DNA from 4 places in the Streptomyces sp. NPDC021115 genome. Region 1 is predicted to be linked to each of the others. Evidence: riboswitches for the same ligand, from Rfam matches in the RefSeq annotation. Region 1 holds a riboswitch; each other region holds the start of a gene.
The links. A riboswitch is a leader RNA that binds a small molecule or an ion and turns the genes downstream of it on or off. The one in region 1 is predicted to bind cobalamin.

Region 1 (3,979 bases):
CGCTCGCCCAGCGCCTCGCCCACCGGCCGGGCCAGGGTCTTGTCCGTGGCGAAGCGGACCCGTACGGGCAGCAGTCCGAGGCCCGCGACCGTTCCGGCCTTCGACTCGACCTCGTCCTCGATGTGCTCGCCGAGCGCCTGGAAGCCGCCGCAGATGCCGAGCACCGGCCGCCCCTCCGCGGCCCGCCGCGCTATCGCGTCGGCGAGACCGCGCTCCCGCAGCCACTCCAGCGCCCTGACGGTGCCCCGGGTGCCCGGCAGCACCACCAGATCGGCGTCGGTCAGCTCCTCCGGGCGGTCCACGAAGCGCACGACCACGCCCGGCTCGGCGGCCAGCGCGTCCACATCGGTGAAGTTGGACATCAGCGGTACGGCGGCCACCGCGACCCGCAGTACGTCCGCGCCGTGCGGTGGTGCGACGACGCTCTCGCGCACCGTGCCGCGCAGCGAGACCCGCAGCCCGTCCTCCTCGTCGATGCCGAGGCCGTGGGCGTACGGCAGCACGCCGACGGTCGGCCGTCCGGTGAGGTCGCGCAGCATGTCCAGGCCGGGTTCCAGCAGGCTCACATCGCCGCGGAACTTGTTCACCACATAGGCGGCGACATGCCGCTGGTCCTCCCGGGACAGCAGCGCGGTGGTGCCGAAGAACGACGCGAAGACGCCGCCGCGGTCGATGTCCCCGACCACGACGACCGGCAGCCCCGCGGCCCGGGCGAGACCCAGGTTGACGATGTCGGTGCGGCGCAGATTGATCTCGGCCGGGCTGCCCGCGCCCTCGCAGATCACCGCGTCGTGCGTGCGCCGCAGCTCGCTCAGACAGCCGGTGACGGTCTCCAGCAGCCCTTCGCGCCGCTCCGAGTGATAGCCCCTGGCGCTCATCTCGCCCACCGGCTTGCCGAGCAGCACCACCTGGCTGCTGCGGTCGCTGCCCGGCTTCAGCAGGACCGGGTTCATCAGGGCGCTCGGTTCGACGCGCGCGGCGGCGGCCTGCATGGCCTGCGCCCGGCCGATCTCGGCGCCGTCCCGGGTGACGAAGGAGTTGAGCGACATGTTCTGCGCCTTGAACGGGGCGACCCGGAGCCCTTTGCGCGCCAGCCAGCGGCATATGCCCGCCGTGACGACGCTCTTCCCGGCGTCCGAGGTCGTCCCCGCGATGAGCAGTCCGCCCCCCGAGGTCATCGGGTCACCCCTCTCTGGCTTGCCGCGGAGCGCCCCACGGCGGTGGCGAGCAGGGCGAGCGCCGACACCTGCCGCGAGAGACGGATCGCCCGCGGAATGTCGGCCACCGCCACGGGACGGCCGCCCGGATTCAGTACGGGACGGTGCTCGACCCGGCCCGCGTACGCCAGGGTGCCGCCCAGCCGCACCCCCAGCGCGCCCGCGAACGCCGCCTCCACCGGGCCCGCGTTGGGGCTCGGATGGCGTCCGCCGTCGCGCCGCCAGGAGCGCCACGCGCCGCGCGGATCGGGCCCGGCGAGGGCGGCCAGGGCGGCGGTGAGCCGGGCGCCGGGCCAGCCCGCGACGTCGTCCAGCCGGGCCGCCGCCCAGCCGAACCTGCGGTAGCGGGCCGACTTGTGGCCCACCATGGCGTCCAGGGTGTTGACGGCGCGGAAGCCGACGAGCCCAGGCACCCCGGCCACGGCCCCCCACACCAGCGCGCCCACGACCGCGTCCGAGGTGTTCTCGGCCACCGACTCGACGACCGCCCGCGCGATCTGCTGAGCGTCCAGCGCCTGCGGATCGCGTCCGCACAGATGCGGCAGCCGCTCCCGCGCGGCGTCGACGTCCCCGGCGGCCAGCGCGTCACCGATGGCCCGGGCCTCCCGTACGAGCGAGGTGCCGCCCAGCACGGCCCATGTGGCGGCGGCGGTCAGCGCGGCGTCGGCCGTACGGCGGGGCCCGGTGAGGGTGCGTACGGTACGGGCCAGCAGCGCGGCACCGGCGGCCGCGCCGCCCGCGCACAGCGCGGTGTGCAGGGCCCCGGAACCGCGGTGGTCGCGCCACAGCAGCCGCTCGGCGGACGCGGCGGCGCGCCCGAACGCGGCCACCGGATGGCCGCGGCGCGGATCGCCCGCGGCGAGATCACCGAGGAAGCCGAGAGCGGCGCCGCACGCGTACGAGGCGTGGTCGGCACGCATCCCTCAGACCGCCGTCACGCCTCTGCGGACGGGACCGCCGCCGGGCATATGGACAACGGATGGAGCTGACGGCGTGGCAGTGCCGGGCATGGCGGTATGTCCTCACTCAGGGTCCGCGCCCTGGCTCGACGTGACCGGCGGTGCGAGTCTCCTGGCTCCCGGATCCGCGGCTCTCCCGGTCTTCCAGCCCTCCTCGTGTACGGACGGCCGTGACCCCTCGCGGTGAGGGGAGAGCGCTCCCCGGTGACAGTGGCGGGACCGCGCCGGATTCTCACCGGCTTCCTCTTCTGCCGCCGTTTGGCTCGGGAAGTCCACCATGGGGCGCGAATGGGCGTCAACTCGCATGTGACCTGCGATGCCGGAGTGTGCCGAGGCCCACAGGCGCCCATCCGGCAAACGGCCGCGGGGCGGTGGGCGCCGATCCGCACCCACCGCCCCGCGGCCTTCTGTGGCGTTCCGTGGCGTCAGGCCACGATCAGATAGATGCCGTACGCCACCACCGCGGCGCACAGCGCGAAGCAGGCGTACGCGCCGGTGCGCGCCACCTGGGACGCGCCGCCAGCGCCGCCAGCGCCGCCAGCGCCGCCAGCGGCGGACGCCGCGGCCTGGGGCTGCGGCTGTGCCGTACGGGAGGTGCCGATGATGCCCAGGGTGAAGACCCCTACGACGCCGACCGTCACCGCGAGGCTGACGCCGAAGACCTGGCCGAGGGCCGCCCAGTCGATGTGCATGGTGTGTGCTCCCTGTCAGCTGGTGGAACGGGTGCCCGCGGTGGCGGGGGTCGGGGCGGAGGCGGACGAGCCGTCGTTCGTGTCGTCGTCGCCATCGGTGGCGGACGCGGCGGACCCGGCGGACGTGGTCTTCCCGGCGGGCGGCGGGGACACCGTCCGCAGCGCGGTGGTGATGACACCGGGCGACTCGACGGGCTCCACGCTCGGCGCGTTGACGTTCCCCGCGTCCACCGGCTTGCGGCGCGAGAGCACCCAGATGACGCTGCAGCCCACCACCGCGAGGACGGCGACGGCGGCGATGCCCCCGTTGCCCTGGTCGGCCAGCAGCGCCGCACCCGCGGCCACCAGACCGGCGGCCGGGAGGGTCAGCACCCAGGCGGCGACCATGCGGCCCGCGGTCGACCAGCGCACCACACCGCCCTTGCGGCCGACGCCCGCACCCATGACGGCGCCCGAGCAGACCTGCGTGGTGGACAGCGCGAAGCCGATGTGGGAGGAGGCGAGGATGACGGTCGCGGCGCCGGTCTGGGCGGCGAAGCCCTGCGGCGGCTGGATGTCGGTGATGCCCTTGCCCATGGTGCGGATGATGCGCCAGCCGCCCAGGTAGGTGCCGAGGGCGATCGCGAGACCGGCGGAGACGATGACCCACATGGGCGGGTCGGAGTCGGGCGCGATGACGCCGCCGGTGACCAGTGCGAGGGTGATGACGCCCATCGTCTTCTGGGCGTCGTTGGTGCCGTGGGCCAGGGAGACCAGGGCGGCCGAGGCGATCTGCCCGGCGCGGTAGCCCTTCGCGGTGTCCTCCGCGGCCCGGTTGTGGGCCAGCCGATAGGTGAGCCGGGTGGCGGCCACCGTGGCGATGCCCGCCACGACCGGCGCGGCCACGGCCGGGATGAGGACCTTCATGACGATCGCGTCGCTGTTGACCCCGTCCATGCCCACGGAGACCACGGTGGCGCCGATGAGGCCGCCGAAGAGGGCGTGTGAGGAGCTGGACGGAAGACCGGCCAGCCAGGTCACCAGGTTCCAGAGGATCGCGCCGACCAGCCCCGCGAAGATCACTTCGGGCCGGATACCGGATCCCTCGTCGATGATTCCGCCGGAGATGGTC
Region 2 (3,979 bases), on a different contig from region 1:
CCACGCGTAGCCGATCCGCAGCCGGGTATGGCCCGATCTGGCCTCCCGCACCAGATCGTCCACCTCCCCGAGCACCCGCCGGGCGTGCGCCACCACCCGCAGCCCGGTGCCGGTCGGGGTCACCGTCCGGGACGTACGCCGCAACAGCCGTGTGCCCAGGGCGCGTTCGAGCGAGGCCAGGGTGCGGGACACGGCCGCCTGGGAGACCCCGAGCGCGATCGCGGCATCGGTGAAGGTGCCCTCGTCCACGATCGCGACGAGACAGCGCAACTGCCGCAGCTCCACATCCATAACCCAAGCGTATAGGTGCGACGGCCAACGCATTTTGCGCAACGGTCGGGCGACCGCACGATCGGGGTATGGACGCAGCCCACGTCACCGCTTCCGCCCCCGCCTCCGCCACCGCTTGCGCCGAGCCGACCGTCACCTCACACCCGGAACACCCCGACGCCTCGGGCCGGGAACCGGCCGGGCGGCCGCTGGCCGGGGTGCTCACCATGGCCGGCAGCGGCCTGTCCAACCAGACCGGTGCCGCCATCGGATCGCTCGCCTTCCCCGTGCTCGGAGCCACCGGCGTCGTCGCGGTACGCCAGTACGTCGCCGCCGTCGTCCTGCTGGCCGTCGGCCGCCCCCGCTTCCGGTCCTTCACCAAGGAACAGTGGTGGCCGGTACTGCTGCTGGCCCTGGTCTTCGGTGCCATGAACCTGTCCCTGTACAGCGCGATCGACCGCATCGGCCTCGGTCTCGCGGTGACCCTGGAATTCCTCGGCCCGCTCACCATCGCCCTGTCCGCATCCCACCGCCGCACCGACGCGTGCTGTGCGCTGGTCGCCCTGGCGGGCGTGGTCACCCTGATGCGCCCCCAGCCCTCGACCGACTACCTGGGCCTCGGGCTCGGGCTGCTGGCCGCCGCGTGCTGGGCGTCGTACATCCTGCTCAACCGCACCGTCGGCCGCCGCGTCCCCGGTGCGCAGGGCTCGGCGGCGGCCGCGGCGGTCTCCGCCGTGCTGTTCCTGCCCGTCGGCATCGCCGTCGCCGTCCAGCATCCGCCGACCGCGGGGGCGGCCGGGTACGCGATCGCCGCCGGTGTCCTCTCCTCCGCCGTGCCCTACCTCGCCGACCTGTTCACCCTGCGCCGGGTGCCCGCCCAGACCTTCGGGCTGTTCATGAGCGTCAACCCGGTCCTCGCGGCCGTCGTCGGGTGGATCATCCTCGGCCAGAGCCTGGGGTGGACCGAGTGGGCGAGCATCGGTGCCATCGTCGTGGCCAACGCGCTCTCCATCCTCACCTCGCGCGCCTGACGGTTCGCGCGCCTGACGGTCCCGCTCGCGACAGGTGCGCCACTTGCCGGTTTTGCGGGGCGACATCTACAGTTGCCGCGCCGTGGTGTTCGGGAAGCCGGTGCGAAACCGGAGCGGCCCTCGCCACTGTGATCGGGGAGTTCCCGTCCCGTTCCGCGGCCTTGACGACAGGGCCGCGGAGCCACTGGCCGCCGGGTGCGGCCGGGAAGGCAGGGGCGGTCGCGTCGACCCGTCAGCCAGGAGACCGGCCGCGGCATCTCACGAAGTGATCCACGAGGTGCTGGAGCGTGACCGCATGACCCTGCCCACCGCACCGCGCTGGCGGCGCGAGGACACCGTCCGGACCGCCGGACTGCTGGCGGTGATCGTCGCCCTGCACGCGGTCGCCTTCGGCCTGCTCTTCCTGGTGGTCGCGCCCCGCCACTACGAGGCCGGCACCAGGACGTTCGGCGTCGGCCTCGGGATCACCGCGTACACCCTCGGCATGCGGCACGCCTTCGACGCCGACCACATCGCCGCCATCGACAACACCACCCGCAAGCTGATGGCCGACGGCAAGCGGCCGGTGTCGGTGGGCTTCTGGTTCGCGCTCGGCCACTCCAGCGTGGTGGTCGCCCTGGCCGCGCTGGTCGCGGGCGGTACCCAGCTGGCGGGCACCCTGATGAACGAGAACTCCGGCACCCACCAGGTCCTCGGCGTCGTCGGCACCACGGTGTCGGGGACGTTCCTCTACCTCATCGCCGCGCTCAACCTGGTCGCCCTGCTCGGCATCCTGCGGGTCTTCCGGGCGATGCGCGCCGGGCGGTTCGACGAGTCGGAACTGGAGGCGCACCTGGACGCGCGCGGCTTCATGAACCGCGTCCTGGGCCGCTTCACCAAGTCCATCACCCGGCCCGGCCAGATGTTCCCCCTCGGCTTCCTCTTCGGGCTCGGCTTCGACACCGCCACCGAGGTCACCCTGATGGTGATGGCCGGAAGCGGTGCCGCCGCCGGGCTGCCCTGGTACGCGATCCTGTGCCTGCCGCTGCTCTTCGCCGCCGGGATGAGCCTGTTCGACACGCTCGACGGCACCTTCATGAACTTCGCCTACCAGTGGGCGTTCTCCAACCCGGTCCGCAAGGTGTTCTACAACCTGGCCATCACCGGTCTGTCCATCGCGGTGGCCTTCCTCATCGGTACCATCGAGCTGGTGAGCGTCCTCCACGACAAGCTCGCCCTGCGGGACTCCGTCACCGGCTGGATCTCCGCCCTGAACCTGGACAACGTCGGCTTCATCATCGTCGGCCTGTTCGTCGTGGTGTGGGCCGCGGCGCTGGCCTACTGGCGCATCGCCAAGGTCGAGCAGCGCTGGACCGTCCGCACCGCCACCGCGGAGGGCGACGGCGGCTGAGCCCGTCCCGTACCGGGGCGCCGGAGAAGCCACGACGCCCGTCCGGGTGACTGTGCCCGGGCGGGCCCGGCATGGCCGCCGGGATACGGGAACCCGCATGGTGGCGCCCGGAACGTCCGGCCGCGCCGCACCGGGAAGGCGGTACCGCCATGGCTCAGCCCCGTGGCCGCGCGCACGGCAGCGTGACGCAGCGGCTGATCGGCGACCACCTCGTGTCCGGCCGCATGGAACCGGGGGAGGAGATCGCGCTGCGCGTGGACCAGACGCTCACCCAGGACGCCACCGGCACCCTGGTGATGCAGGAGCTGGAGGCGCTGGCGCTGGACCGGGTCCGTACGCAGGTCAGCGTCCAGTACGTGGACCACAACATCCTCCAGGCCGATGAGCGCAACGCCGAGGACCATCTCTTCCTCCGCTCGGCCGCCCGCCGCTTCGGGCTGTGGTTCTCCAAGCCCGGCAACGGCGTCTCCCACCCGACCCATATGCAGCACTTCGGTGCCCCCGGCAGAACGCTCGCCGGATCCGACTCCCACACCTGCGCGGGCGGCTCCCTGGGCATGCTGGCCATCGGCACCGGCGGACTGGAAGTGGCCCTCGCCATGGCCGGACGGCCGCTCCACCTCACCATGCCGGAGATCTGGGGCATCCGGCTGACCGGGCAGCTGCCGCCGTGGGTCAGCGCCAAGGACGTGATCCTGGAGATGCTGCGCCGCCACGGGGTGCAGGGCGGCGTCCACCGCGTGCTGGAGTACCACGGGCCGGGGCTGGCCTCCCTCACCGCCATGGACCGGCACGTCATCGCGAACATGGGCGCGGAACTCGGCGCCACCACCACCGTCTTCCCCTCCGACGACGCGGTGCGCGGCTTCCTGGACGCGGTGGGGCGGGGCGCGGACTTCGTGGAGATCGTCGCGGACGAGGACGCCGCCTACGACCGTGACGAGGAGATCGACCTGTCGTCCCTGGAGCCGCTGATCGCCCGCCCCACCTCCCCGGGCAACGTCGTGCCGGTACGGGAGGCCGCCGGGGAACCCATCGGGCAGGCCGTCATCGGCTCCTCCGCCAACCCCGGTTTCCGGGACTTCGCCGTCCCCGCGGCCATGGTGGCCGGGCGGCAGACGGCGCCCGGGGTGAGCTTCGACATCAACCCCACGTCCCGCGAGATCCTCCAGGACCTCACGCGCTCCGGTGCCACCTTCGAGCTGATCGCCGCCGGTGCCCGCATCCACCAGTCGGGCTGTCTCGGCTGCATCGGCATGGGCCAGGCCCCCGCGGCGGGGCGCAATTC
Region 3 (3,979 bases), on a different contig from region 1:
CTCGACCGGGCGCGTCGCCTGTCGCTGCTGCTCGCTCACTCTTCCTCGCTCGCTATCGCGTTGATCGCGGCCGCGGCGATGGCGCTGCCGCCGCGTCGGCCGCGCACCACCAGATGGTGGGGCGCCGCCGGATGTACGGCCAGCGCCTCCTTGGACTCGGCGGCGCCGATGAACCCGACCGGCACACCGATGACGGCGGCCGGGCGCGGCGCGCCCTCTTCGAGCATCTCCAGCAGCCGGAACAGCGCGGTGGGCGCGTTGCCGACCGCCACGACCGAACCCTCGAGACGGTCCCGCCACAGCTCCAGCGCGGCGGCGCTGCGCGTCGTCCCCATGCGCCGCGCCAACTCCGGTACGGCGGGGTCGGACAGCGTGCACACCACGTCGTTGCCGGCGGGCAGCCGCCTGCGGGTGACGCCGCTGGCGACCATCTGCGCGTCGCAGAACACCGGCGCCCCGGCGCGCAGCGCCTCCCGGGCCCGCGCGACCACCTCGGGCGTGTACGCGAGGTCCTTGACCAGGTCGACCATGCCGCATGCGTGGATCATCCGCACCACCACCTGGCTGACGTCGGCGGGGAGCCCGCCCAGGTCCGCCTCGGCGCGGATGGTGGCAAAGGAGGCGCGGTAGATGGCCGCTCCGTCCTTCTCGTAGTCGAACACTGTGTCCTCGATCATGTCGTTGATCATGCCGTCATGTCGTTGCTGATGCCGTTGCTCATGCGGTTTCGCGGGCCGTCGCCACGGCATCCGCCAACCGCTCCGCCGCCACGTCCGTCCCGCGGCCGCTCGCGCCGTCCGGCTCCCGCGGGTCGCGCACGGTGAGCCGGTAGTCCGTACCGGAGGTGGCCAGCGCGTCCACCCAGCGGCCGCCGGGGTGGCCGCAGCGCCGCTCGCAGCCGGAGAAGTACACCGGCGGCGCGTCGGGGGAGCGGGGAGCGCCCGTACGAGGGGCGTCCGCCACCGCGCGCGCCGCGTGGGCGCGCACATCGGCCAGGGACTTGGCGCAGCCCGGCTGCCCCGTGCACGCGCCGACCCCGACCCATGGGGAGTCCGGATCGGTCACCAGCCCCGCGTCGGCCACCTCGCGCGCAGCGGCCCGCGCGCCGTCCGCGGTGAACCCCGGGAGCACCACGCCGCGCCAGGGTGTCACACGCAGATCGCCCGACCCGTGCCGGGCGGCGAGCCCGGCGAGCAGCCGCCACCGCGCCGCGCGGACCCGGCCCAGGGGAACGAGGACGGACACGGCGTGGCGCCCGTCCGGCCCGGACACCACGCCCGGCGCGGGCGGCGCGCCGGGCTTCGGCGCGCTCGGCACGTCGTGTCCGATACGTACGGCTTCGACACCCTCGTCCGCGAGTCGCGCCGCCAAGCCCTCGGCCGTCACGGCGTGTTGCGCGGGCAGTTCGCGCACCCGCCACGCCCGCGTACCGCTTTCCCGGGTCCGGGTCAGGAACTCCACGGCGGCCAGTGCGGCGGCGCGTGATGCGTCCTCCGCCCGCACCTCCAGCGCACACCCGGAGCCCACGCCCAGCACCGCTCCGTCATCGCGGGTTGCGATCAATGTCACATCCGCGCCGAGTGCGCCCACATCGCCTCGGCCGTCGTCCATCGCGAACAGGAAACGGCCCGACAAGCCGGACAGCTCCGCCCACGTACCGGCGCACAGCGCGGCGTCCAACTCCCGCGCCCACGCGGCGACATCGCCGCATCCGGCGCCGTCAAGGCCGCTCAGCGGAGACGCCACGATGTTGCGCACCCGGTCGTACCGGTCGGAGGGCAGCAGCCCGGCGGTCCGCAGCGCGGCCGCCAGCTCGCCGCCGCATCCCGTGTCCAGGCCCCGGACCTGGAGATTGCCCCGTGAGGTGAGGTCGAGCCGACCGTCCCCCAGCTCCTCGCACACCCCCGCCAGCGCCTCCGCCTGACCAGCCGTCAGCAGGCCGCCCGGGATGCGGACGCGCGCCAGGGAGCCGTCGTCCGCCGGGTGCAGCCGCAGCGCGCCGGGGCAGGCGTCATCGCGTCCGCGCGCCCGCCGCGAGGGCGCTCCGGAGGGCGCTTCATCCGCAAGTGGGCCGGTTGTCGGGGGGAGGGACATGGCGGCGAGCATACCGACGTCCGGTCGGCCCTCACCGTCCCGTACCAGGTCAGCAACGCCTACTATGCTCTTCGGCGGGCCGTCTGGCCCGCCGGACGCACAAGACGGCGTCTAGGGGAGGAAACCGGTGCGAATCCGGTGCGGTCCCGCCACTGTGAGCACGACAGCCCGCCGTGCGAGCCAGGAACTCCTGCCGTCTTCCAACCCGCCCGGGGCGCGGACCCCGAGGAAGGCACTGAGCCATGATTCTGCTGCTGTCGACGTCCGACACCGACCTGCTCAGTGCCCGCGCGGCCACGGGCCCGGTGCCGTACCGCCTCGCCAACCCGGCGCGGCTCCCGCTCGACGACCTGCCCGGCCTCCTCGACGGGGTCGAACTCGTCGTCGTGCGGCTGCTCGGTGGCATCCGTGCCTGGGAGGACGGCCTCGAAACCCTGCTCGCCGGCGATCTGCCCGTCGTCGTCCTCAGCGGTGAACAGGCCCCTGACGCCCAGCTCATGGAGGCGTCCACGGTCCCCGTCGGGATCGCCGCCGAGGCGCACGCCTACCTCGCCCACGGCGGGCCCGCCAACCTCGACCAGCTGGCCCGGTTCCTGTCCGACACCGTGCTGCTCACCGGCCACGGCTTCGAACCGCCCGCCCCCGCCCCCACCTGGGGCCCGCTGGAGCGCACCGCCCGCGAGGACGTGACCGGCCCGACGGTCGCCGTGCTCTACTACCGGGCCCACCACATGAGCGGCAACACCGCCTTCGTGGAGGCGCTGTGCCGGGCCGTGGAGGACGCCGGGGCCCGCCCGCTGCCGCTGTTCGTCGCCTCCCTCCGGGCCCCCGAGCCCGAGCTGATCGACGCCCTCGGCGCGGCCGACGCCATCGTCACGACCGTGCTCGCCGCGGGCGGCACCCGCCCCGCCGACGCCTCGGCGGGCGGCGACGACGAGGCGTGGGACGCGGGCGCGCTCGCCGCGCTCGACGTCCCCGTGCTCCAGGCGCTGTGCCTGACCTCGCCGCGCAGCGCGTGGGAGGAGAACGACGAGGGCCTTTCACCGCTGGACGCCGCGACCCAGGTCGCCGTCCCGGAGTTCGACGGACGGCTGATCACCGTGCCGTTCTCCTTCAAGGAGGTCGACGAGGACGGGCTGCCCGTCTACGCCGCCGATCCCGAGCGCGCCGCGCGTGTCGCCGGAATCGCGGTACGACACGCCCGGCTCCGCCACATACCGGCCGCCGACAAGCGCCTCGCGCTCGTCCTGTCCGCGTATCCCACCAAGCACTCCCGCATCGGCAACGCGGTCGGCCTCGACACCCCCGCGAGCGCCGTCGCCCTGCTGCGCCGACTGCGCGCCGAAGGGTACGACTTCGGCCCCGAGGAGGGCGACGGGGCGCTCCCCGGCCTGGCCTCCGGCGCCGGAGACGAACTGATCTACGCCCTCATCGAGGCAGGCGGCCACGACCAGGACTGGCTGACCGAGGAGCAGCTGGCCAAGAACCCGGTCCGCATCCCGGCCGCCGACTACCGCCGCTGGTACGCCACGCTGCCGCGGGAGCTGCGCGACGCGGTCGAGGAGCACTGGGGCCCGCCGCCCGGCGAGATGTTCGTGGACACCAGCCGCGACCCCGAGGGCGAGATCGTGCTCGCCGCGCTGCGCCACAACAACCTCCTGGTCGTCATCCAGCCGCCGCGCGGCTTCGGCGAGAACCCCATCGCCATCTACCACGACCCCGACCTGCCGCCCTCGCACCACTACCTGGCCGCCTACCGCTGGATGGCCACCCCCGAGGCCGACGGCGGCTTCGGCGCCGACGCCATGGTGCACCTGGGCAAGCACGGCAACCTGGAGTGGCTGCCGGGCAAGAACGCGGGGCTGTCCGCCGCCTGCGGCCCCGA
Region 4 (3,979 bases), on a different contig from region 1:
ACGCGCTCCTCGTACCCGGCCGTGTCGATCCGCCCGGTACGCAGGCCGGCGCGGGCGGCACGCAGCTCGCCGGTCTGCGGGAAGGAGCCGATGGTGGTGGTCGGCAGCAGCGGCAGGCCCAGGTGGGCGCGCTGCGCCCCGGCCCGTTCGGCGTAGGGCCGGGAGCGGCGGGCGTCGGCCCCGGTGACCGCGCCGGTGCGGGCGCGGACGGCCGGGTCGCGGGTGAGGGCGGAGTTCGCACGGGAGGCGAGGGCGGCCCGGTTGGCGGCGAGTTCCGCGGTGATCGCGCCGGTGCCCTGGGCCAGGCCCTTGGCGAGGGTGACGATCTCGGTGGTCTTCTGCTCGGCGAAGGCCAGCCAGCGCAGGATCTGCGGATCGATGTCCCGCTCGGCCGCCGCGTCGAGCGGGACGTGGAGCAGGGAGCAGGAGGCCGAGACGTCGACCCGGTCGGCGAGCCCGAGCAGGGTGCCGAGGGTGGACAGGGACTTCCCCAGGTCGTTGACCCAGACGTTGCGGCCGTTGACCACACCGGCGACCAGCCGCTTGCCGGGCAGCCCGCCGACGGCGGCGAGCGCGTCCAGCTGGGTGGCGGCGGCCTCGGTGAAGTCCAGGGCAAGCCCCTCGACCGGCGCCTTGGCCAGCACCGGCAGGGCGTCGCCGAGCCGGTCGAAGTACGAGGCGATCAGCAGCTTGGGCCGGTCGGTGAGGGCGCCGAGGTCGCGGTAGGCGCGGGCGGCGGTGTTCAGCTCGGCCGGGGTGCGGTCCTGGACGAGGGCGGGCTCGTCCAGCTGCACCCACTCCGCCCCGGCCGCGCGCAGGTCGGCCAGGACCTCGGCGTACACCGGCAGCAGCCGGTCGAGCAGCGTCAGCGGCTCGAAGTCGGCGGCCACCCCGGGCGCGGGCTTGGCGAGCAGCAGATAGGTGACCGGGCCGACCAGGACCGGCCGGGCGGTGAGCCCGAGGGCCCGCGCCTCCCTGAGCTCGCCGACCTGCTTGGCGGAGTCGGCGGTGAAGACGGTGTCCGGGCCCAGCTCCGGGACCAGGTAGTGGTAGTTGGTGTCGAACCACTTGGTCATCTCCAGCGGCGCGATGTCCTGCGTCCCGCGCGCCATCGCGAAGTATCCGTCGAGCGGATCGGCGGCGACGGCGGCCCGGTGGCGCCCGGGGATCGCGCCGACCATCACGGTGGTGTCCAGGACGTGGTCGTACGCCGAGAAGTCACCCGTGGGGACCTCGTCGACACCGGCCCCGGCCAGCTGCTGCCAGTTGGACCGGCGCAGGTCGGCGGCGGTGGCACGGAGGGCGTCGGCGGTGACGCGGCCCTTCCAGTAGCCCTCGATCGCCTTCTTCAGTTCCCGGTCCGGGCCCTGGCGGGGGTAGCCGTACACGGTGGCCCGTGCTGCCGCGGCTGCGGGCTTGTCGGTCACGGAGATCTCCTTCGCGAGATGAATCCCTGAGATCCCGGCAACGGGACGAGAGCGCGAAGGGTGACGAACCCGGCGGTACGGTCTCGCGCGGCACAGCGCGGTCGTCCGTTTCGGGTATGTACGCCGACCCGCCCTCGAGGTCACCGGGATGTCCGCGTACGAGTCGTCCGCACGCGGGCAGGTGGCAGGTCTTCGGACTCACGGGCGCGTCCTCCGAAGAAGAGGACACCTAGTGGCCGTCGCTTCCCAGACCCGTTTCCCCGGGTCCAGTGCGTATGACGGCGGTCGTTCCCGTTCACCGCTGCGGGGCAGTCCCGGATTCCCACCGGGTTCCCTCTTGCGACGCCTCCCGCCTGGCGGACGGGGCGAACCAGCTGCACCGGCAAGACTACGGCGCCGTCCGGCGGTGTGCCGAGCCCCGGCCCGGCATTCGGATGGTGAGTTGGGACACCCGGTGGTCAGTCCCAGCGGTCGGGGTCGGCGGCCTTCCAGTCGGCCGCCCAGGACGCGGGCGCCTCGGCGAGCAACTGCCCGGGCGCAAGCCACTCGTACAGCTCCTCGTAGGACCTGTGCGTGACGGGGTCGGTACGCCGCCGCAGCATGTGCGGGCGCAGCTGCGCGGGTTCGGTGACCCCCATGGACGCCATGATCTGGAGCGCGCTCGCCACCGTCGCCTCTTGCAGACGCCGCACCCGGGGCGTCTTGTCGCCGACGTCGAGGGCGCGGGCCCGCCGGGGGTCCTGGGTGGTGACGCCGGTGGGGCAGGTGTTGGTGTGGCACCGCTGGGCCTGGATACAGCCCACGGCGAACATCATGGCCCGCGCCGCGTTGCCGTAATCCGCGCCCTGCACCATGCGTTTGACCAGGTCGGTACCGGTGGCTATCTTGCCGCTCGCGCCGACCTTGACCCGGTCCCGCAGCCCCGCGCCGACCAGCGCGTTGTGCACGGTGAGCAGCCCCTCGGTGAGCGGCGCGCCGAGGTGGTCGGCGAACTCCAGTGGCGCGGCCCCGGTGCCGCCCTCGGCCCCGTCCACCACGATGAAATCGGGGGCCGTGCCCTCCTCCCGCATGGCCTTGCACACGGCGAGGAACTGCCGCCGCGAGCCCACACAGAGCTTGAAGCCGGACGGTTTGCCGCCGGACAGCTCCCTCATCCGGGCCAGGAAGCGGACCAGTTCGCGCGGCGTGGAGAACACCCGGTGGTACGGGGGCGAGATGACCGTACGCCCCTCCGGCACCTCCCGCACCCGCGCGATCTCGGCGTTGACCTTGGCTCCCGGCAGGACCCCGCCGATGCCCGGCTTGGCGCCCTGCGAGAGCTTGAGCGACACGCACTTCACCTGGTCGTACGCGGCCTTGTCGGCGAACTCAACCGGATCGAAGCCGCCGTCCCGGGTGCGGCAGCCGAAGTATCCGGTGCCGATCTCCCAGACCAGGTCGCCGCCCGGCCGCAGGTGGTACTCCGACAGCCCGCCCTCACCGGTGTCGTGGGCGAAACCCCTGGCCGCCGCACCCCCGTTGAGGGCGAGGATCGCGTTCGCCGAGAGCGAGCCGAAGCTCATCGCCGACACGTTCAGCAGCGCCATGTCGTACGGGCGGCCGCAGTCGGGCCCGCCGACGCGCACCCTCGGCACCGTTTCCGGCACCGGGCACGGAGCCATCGACGGCACCAGGAACTCGTACCCGGGCTGGTACACATCCCGCTCGGTGCCGAACGGCTCCTCGGCGTCGGTGCCCTTCGCCCGCTCGTAGACGATGCTGCGGACGTCCCGGTCGAAGGGCCGCCCGTCGAAGTTGCGCTCGATGAAGTACTGCTGGAGCTCGGGCCGGATCGCCTCCAGCAGGAAGCGGGCGTGGCCCAGGACGGGATAGTTGCGCAGCACCGAGTGGCGGCGTTGCAGCAGGTCCCGGGTCCCCAGCAGCCCCAGCAGGGCGAGCGGTACGGCGGCCACCAGGGCGAGATCCCCACCGCGGCCACGCCCGACGCCAGGGCGGCGGCCACCATCAGGACGACGATTCCGACGCGTGTCATCCTCCGCAGGTTGCCCGGTGTCCGTCCGCCATGCCCGGCCGCGCGGTCAAGAGATCTTCAAGGCCCCGCCACGCTGCCTGGTCTTCCTAGACTCGGCCCATGGACACAACCGACCTCACCGCGCTCGCCCGCGACCTCGCCCCCGCCGGAGCGCTCCGCGCCTCCGTCAACCTCGGTAACCCCGTCCTCGCCCAGGGCACCCCGGACGCGCCGCGCGGGGTCACCGTCGAGCTGGCCGGGGAGCTGGCCCGGCGCCTCGGCCTGTCCGTGGAGTTCCGCTGCTTCGACGCGGCCCGCAAGTCGTACGAGGCCATGGCCACCGGCCGCGCCGACCTGTGCTTCCTCGCCGTCGAACCGGCCCGTGAGGCGGAGATCGCGTTCACCGCCCCGTACGTGCACATCGAGGGGACGTACGCCGTCCCGGCCGGGTCCGCGCTGCGGACACCGGACGACGTGGACCGTCCTGGCGTCCGCATCGGGGTGAAGCAGGGCTCCGCCTACGACCTGTACCTGACGCGCA

Region 2: it holds a riboswitch for cobalamin, as region 1 does, so the genes downstream of both, ACH4TL_RS11755 (HoxN/HupN/NixA family nickel/cobalt transporter) here and ACH4TL_RS31015 (cobalamin biosynthesis protein) in region 1, are expected to answer to the same signal.
Region 3: it holds a riboswitch for cobalamin, as region 1 does, so the genes downstream of both, cobN (cobaltochelatase subunit CobN) here and ACH4TL_RS31015 (cobalamin biosynthesis protein) in region 1, are expected to answer to the same signal.
Region 4: it holds a riboswitch for cobalamin, as region 1 does, so the genes downstream of both, metE (5-methyltetrahydropteroyltriglutamate--homocysteine S-methyltransferase) here and ACH4TL_RS31015 (cobalamin biosynthesis protein) in region 1, are expected to answer to the same signal.

What each region holds. Positions count from the first base shown of each region.
Region 1 covers NZ_JBIRQF010000012.1:168,494-172,472, forward strand. Annotated here, with positions in the region: gene ACH4TL_RS31010 (cobyric acid synthase) at 1-1,178, opposite strand, end outside; gene ACH4TL_RS31015 (cobalamin biosynthesis protein) at 1,175-2,137, opposite strand; cobalamin riboswitch at 2,282-2,424, opposite strand; gene ACH4TL_RS31020 (hypothetical protein) at 2,602-2,868, opposite strand; gene ACH4TL_RS31025 (anion permease) at 2,884-3,979, opposite strand, start outside.
Region 2 covers NZ_JBIRQF010000003.1:374,942-378,920, forward strand. Annotated here, with positions in the region: gene ACH4TL_RS11745 (LysR family transcriptional regulator) at 1-291, opposite strand, end outside; gene ACH4TL_RS11750 (EamA family transporter) at 360-1,301, shown strand; cobalamin riboswitch at 1,368-1,569, shown strand; gene ACH4TL_RS11755 (HoxN/HupN/NixA family nickel/cobalt transporter) at 1,597-2,691, shown strand; gene ACH4TL_RS11760 (aconitate hydratase) at 2,841-3,979, shown strand, end outside.
Region 3 covers NZ_JBIRQF010000005.1:478,497-482,475, forward strand. Annotated here, with positions in the region: gene ACH4TL_RS19700 (precorrin-2 C(20)-methyltransferase) at 1-39, opposite strand, end outside; gene ACH4TL_RS19705 (precorrin-8X methylmutase) at 36-677, opposite strand; gene cobG (precorrin-3B synthase) at 718-2,094, opposite strand; cobalamin riboswitch at 2,153-2,304, shown strand; gene cobN (cobaltochelatase subunit CobN) at 2,337-3,979, shown strand, end outside.
Region 4 covers NZ_JBIRQF010000002.1:988,485-992,463, forward strand. Annotated here, with positions in the region: gene metE (5-methyltetrahydropteroyltriglutamate--homocysteine S-methyltransferase) at 1-1,427, opposite strand, end outside; cobalamin riboswitch at 1,593-1,817, opposite strand; partial or broken gene ACH4TL_RS10060 (FMN-binding glutamate synthase family protein) at 1,886-3,459, opposite strand; gene ACH4TL_RS10065 (transporter substrate-binding domain-containing protein) at 3,559-3,979, shown strand, end outside.